DNA from 2 places in the Brevibacillus ruminantium genome. Region 2 is predicted to be linked to the other one. Evidence: predicted binding sites of a transcription regulator. Region 2 holds the regulator's gene; the other holds the start of a gene.

Region 1 (2,458 bases), 900 kb from region 2:
GATCGTAGGCAGCCATCGGCGAAAACAGCAGATTGGTGATAAAAACTCCCAGGACAATTCCGAAAAAGTACTTCTTGTTGAACACGATGAGATGGTTAAACATTTCGGATACCCGGAATTGTACATTGGTAAAACCAAACGGCTGGATGAGCATCGAGACAGCAATGTACAAAGCTGCCAGGATACCGTTTACGACAAGCGTTTTTACGTTCATATTCAGTTAGCTCCTTAGTTTTTTATCGTGGGATGGTTTCGAACCACGTGGGGATTGGCCCCAAGTTCATATAGTATCGTGACAGGAGAGGGGAAGTCAATCGAAATTGCACAAAAAGAAAACCTGCCATTTTCGGCAGGCTGTGTGCAAGCAGGTAAACTTGCTTATTTATTGGCAGTTGGTTCAGATGTAATTACTTTGTCAATCAGGCCGTATTCCATCGCTGCCTGTGCAGAAAGGAAGTTGTCGCGATCGGTATCCTTTTGGATGCGCTCCAGGGGTTGGCCGGTTCTCTCGGAGAGAATCTGGTTGAGATGCTCGCGCATTTTCAGGATGCGTTTGGCTGCGATTTCGATATCGCTGGCCTGGCCTTGTGCACCACCGAGGGGTTGATGGATCATCACTTCGCTGTTTGGCAAAGCGTAGCGCTTACCTTTGGCGCCCGCAGCCAGCAGGAATGCCCCCATCGAAGCAGCCATCCCGATACAGATCGTAGATACGTCCGGTTTGATAAACTGCATCGTATCATAAATCGCCATACCGGCGGTAATGGAGCCGCCCGGGCTGTTGATGTACAGAGAAATATCCTTTTCCGGGTCTTCCGCTTGCAGGAACAGCATTTGCGCAACGACAATGTTGGCTACTGTATCATTGATCGGAGTGCCGAGAAAGATAATGCGGTCCTTCAGAAGACGGGAATAGATATCGTAAGCACGCTCACCGCGGTTCGTCTGTTCAATTACAGTCGGAATCAAGTTCATGTGCATTCAAGTCTTCCTCCTCTCTTTGTAAGAATATCATACACAAAAGGTCAATGAAGGTCAAGAAAGGTCAAAGATGCAAACTGTAGGTCCCTCTCTCCATATTGGCCAAAAATCGGGAAGCTAAACGTCCTCACGGGAGAAAAGTTTTATTCGTTTTGATCACGGCTCCGGCCAATGCTCCAAAGAAGGCGACCCATACGGGCAGAGCCATCAGCCAGCCCAGCAACGGGATGAGCAAAAGACACTGGAGGGCAATCACGCCCAGCAGCTCCGCCAACAGCGGGGAGCTTTTCCAATGGAATCTTTCCGTCAGCCGTATACCCAGCCAGGCTCCCACGAATACCTTGGCCAGCCAGGTCAAAATCAGAAAGACAGACAGGAGAATCAGGCCTACAGGAATGCCAATCAGTGAAATCCATAACAGGATCATTAAGAGTGGAATACCCAGAACCAGGCATGTACCCCACACATACGTACTCCCTTTTCCCAGATCAAGCTGTCGATAGATGCCGGTTAGCCCGGCCGGAAACAAAAAGCGGATCGCCAGCCACAGCAGCAGCGTGCTCAGCAAAGAAGCAAAAGCCAGAAAGAGTGGAAGGTACCCCAAGTTGAGATTGATTTCCAAATCCTCGAGATAGGAATAGTCTTCTTTCCCCTTCAGGACGGCGCCAGGTCCGATTACCGCCCGCTGCGGGCTGCTATAGACCAGATCGCCGCCAATTTCGGCAGGGGCGTCGATGCTCAGCGTCATCGCGTGCAATTTAGAGATCCCCTCTCCGATCCTGCCGGTTATCCCGATATTTTCTACCATTCCGTTTACTTCTCGATCCACTTCACCGCCGAGGTCAGCTTGGGATGCCAGCAACAGCAGGTTCTTTCCGATTTTGCTGTCCTTCTCCAACCGCATATGATTGGAAATGGAGGTAACACTTCCCGCCACTTTCCCGGTGACGAAAAGCGTATCTGCCAGAGAGCGAATATTTCCATCGATCTGACCGGAGACAATCGTGGCGGCAGCGAAGCTTAATAAATCTCCTGTGACGTGTCCTTTTATTTGCACATTTTGACTAAAGACGTACAAATCTCCGTCGACCACGCCTTCAATGACGGTATTCGTAGAATATACGGCCAGATCTCCCCGATGTACCACGTCAGCAGCCAGATGAAAACGCTCTTCGGAAATCCCGGTAAAAGCAAAAGCAGCGGTGCCCATGAACAAGAGAGTGACCAGCAGAAGCAGACTGCACAGGCGTTTCAATTTAATCAACCTCCCGCTTGGTGATGCTCGTGTGAGAGAGAGGCGAAAAGCGGATATTCAGGACGAGCAGCAAGCCGATCAAAACCAGGAACGGCAGCGGGAGCGCGATGAGATAAGCACCGGGGGCGTTCAATAGATCGCGTGCATTGTCATTGATCCACAGCGCCGAGCTCCAGAAGAGCTGTGTTCTCCAGGTGGTCAAGGCTGGCAGTGCCCACTCCA
Region 2 (2,458 bases):
CCTGCAGAAGTTGCATGACGACGGGGCAGCCCTCTTTGTCGCCAGTAATGGACAAGAGGAGTATATCGACGAGATTTGTGAGTTTTTCGAGCTGAAGTCATTATTTACGGATCTGTATTCAGCCGGTCGCTTTGGCACAAGCTCAAAAAATGACCTTGTCGCCAAGTTACTGCGCGATTATGACGTCAAACAGGCAGTCATGGTTGGCGACCGCCATTCTGATGTGGAGGCGGGGCTTACGAACGGGTTGAAAACCATTGGATGCGACTTTGGTTTTGCCAAGCCAGGCGAACTGGACGGGGCTCATGTCATTATCACCCGCTTCACGGATGTGCTTGACCATATCCAGCATCCGAAGCAATCAACATAAAGCGGGAACCTGCGCCGAATCAAAGAAAACCATTCCTCGGGGGATGGTTTTTTTCTGCGGTTTTAACGACCCCTCATTTTGTCCACACTACAAAGTGTCTGCTCCCTCTTGCATCGAATAAAAAAACTCATTATAATTAAAGTCAAAGATAGTCAAAGTCAATAATCAAGGTGCATAACACTGTTGAACAGGAGGCGACTATGCGTAACATCTCGGACTATATCGAGCAGCATTTGAAAAGAATCTTATCCGAAAGTCCGAACGGCTCTGTCGAGATTCAACGTAGTGAGCTTGCTGACACTTTTCAGTGTGTACCTTCTCAAATTAATTACGTCATCAATACCCGTTTTACGGTAGAAAAGGGATACATCGTCGAAAGCAAGCGCGGCGGAGGGGGCTACATTCGGATTCGGAAAGTACAGATTGTCAGCAAAGCGATGCTGCAGGAGCTGCTGACCGAAGAGCTGATTGGAGACAGTATTACTCAGGGTGTTGGCTATGCGATCATTGACCGGCTGATGGATGAAGGCTTGGTCAGCCAGCGTGAAGCCGCACTCATGAAGATCGCAACTGCCCGCAGTGTACTCATGATGGAACCTGCATTGAGAGACCGTGTCAGGGCAAACATGTTAAAGCAGATGATCGCCACCATTTTATCGCGTTAAAAAGCGCGTAAGTAGGAGGGACGATAGGATGAACTGTGAAGAATGCGGCAAACGACAGGCTACGCTTCATCTAACCAAAATCGTCAATGGTGAAAAGACTGAATATCACATTTGTGAGCAATGCGCCCAGGAAAAAGGAGATGTTTTCCCCGGCTTTCACAATTTTAGCATTCATAATCTCCTGTCTGGCCTGCTTCATTTTGACCCCGCCCAAAAGAAACCACAGGATTCTGCGGCCAACAAGGCACTTCGCTGCGAGACCTGCGGCCTGACCTATGCGCAGTTCAGCAAGAGCGGCCGCTTTGGCTGCAGTGATTGCTACACCTTTTTGGGTGACCGTTTAGACCCGCTGTTTCGCCGGATACATGGGAATACGCAGCATAGCGGCAAGGTACCGGAGCGAACCGGCGGCCAACTGAAGCTGCGAAAAGAGCTGGAGCAGCTGAAGCAAGCCCTCCAACGCCATGTAGCCAGCGAGGAGTTTGAAAAGGCAGCGGAAATTCGCGACCGCATCAAGTCGTTGGAACAAAAGATTGGTCAATTGTAAAAACGGGGGAGGTGAAGAGCATGTCCCAACAGCAATTCATGCAAAATCCTTGGAGCAATTGGATGAAGGGGGAAGGTCCTGATTCAGATATCGTCATCAGCACCAGACTCCGGATCGCCCGAAACCTTCGTCAGCATCCCTTTCCATTGCTCGCCACCGACTCACAAGCGGAAGAGATCGTACGAAAGGTGGCCAGTGCCAGTAAAACGGCCGAGAAAGAGGTAGGGCCGCTCGAGCTGATCCAGATGGAGCAGCTCAATCCATTGGAGAAGCGCGTCCTCGTCGAAAAACATTTGATCAGCCCGCATTTGGCGGAGGAATCTCGTAAAGGCGCTGTTCTTTTAAGTTCTGACGAATCCGTCAGCATCATGGTAAACGAAGAAGACCATATTCGCATACAGGTGTTGCTGCCAGGATTTCAACTTCAGCAAACATGGGAAATAGGAACAAAAATTGACGATGTGTTTGAAAGGCATGTGAACTACGCATTTGATGAAAAGAGAGGGTATCTGACGAGCTGTCCAACCAACGTAGGAACAGGTATCCGCGCCTCGGTCATGCTCCATCTGCCAGCACTGGTGATGACTCAGCAGATCAACCGGATTCTCCAGGCGATCAATCAAGTAGGTCTGGTCGTGCGGGGAATTTACGGCGAAGGAAGCGAAGCGCTTGGAAATTTGTTTCAGCTTTCCAATCAGGTTACACTGGGGATGTCAGAGTCGGATATCTTGTCCAACCTCTACGGGGTAGCCCATCAGATTATTGAACAGGAGCGCGTTGCCCGTCGCTATCTGATCGAGCACTCCCGGATCAATCTGGAGGATCGGATTTTGCGCTCATACGGGATTCTCCAATATGCCCGCACACTGGAATCAA

The links. The regulator CtsR, encoded in region 2, represses protease genes until heat stress. The targets are predictions, from matches to a motif close to ATGGTCAATAAAGGTCAAACA.
Region 1: clpP (ATP-dependent Clp endopeptidase proteolytic subunit ClpP) is a predicted target of CtsR. The motif match lies at 1,032-1,052, and genes of this name have one in related genera.

Annotation. Positions count from the first base shown of each region.
Region 1 covers NZ_CP098755.1:4,969,445-4,971,902, reverse strand. Annotated here, with positions in the region: gene NDK47_RS24505 (QueT transporter family protein) at 1-214, opposite strand, end outside; PreQ1 riboswitch class I at 223-267, opposite strand; gene clpP (ATP-dependent Clp endopeptidase proteolytic subunit ClpP) at 379-981, opposite strand; gene NDK47_RS24495 (polymer-forming cytoskeletal protein) at 1,109-2,236, opposite strand; gene NDK47_RS24490 (anti-sigma factor family protein) at 2,238-2,458, opposite strand, start outside.
Region 2 covers NZ_CP098755.1:245,007-247,464, forward strand. Annotated here, with positions in the region: gene NDK47_RS01285 (HAD-IA family hydrolase) at 1-370, shown strand, start outside; gene NDK47_RS01290 (CtsR family transcriptional regulator) at 571-1,035, shown strand; gene NDK47_RS01295 (protein-arginine kinase activator protein McsA) at 1,064-1,582, shown strand; gene NDK47_RS01300 (protein-arginine kinase McsB) at 1,603-2,458, shown strand, end outside.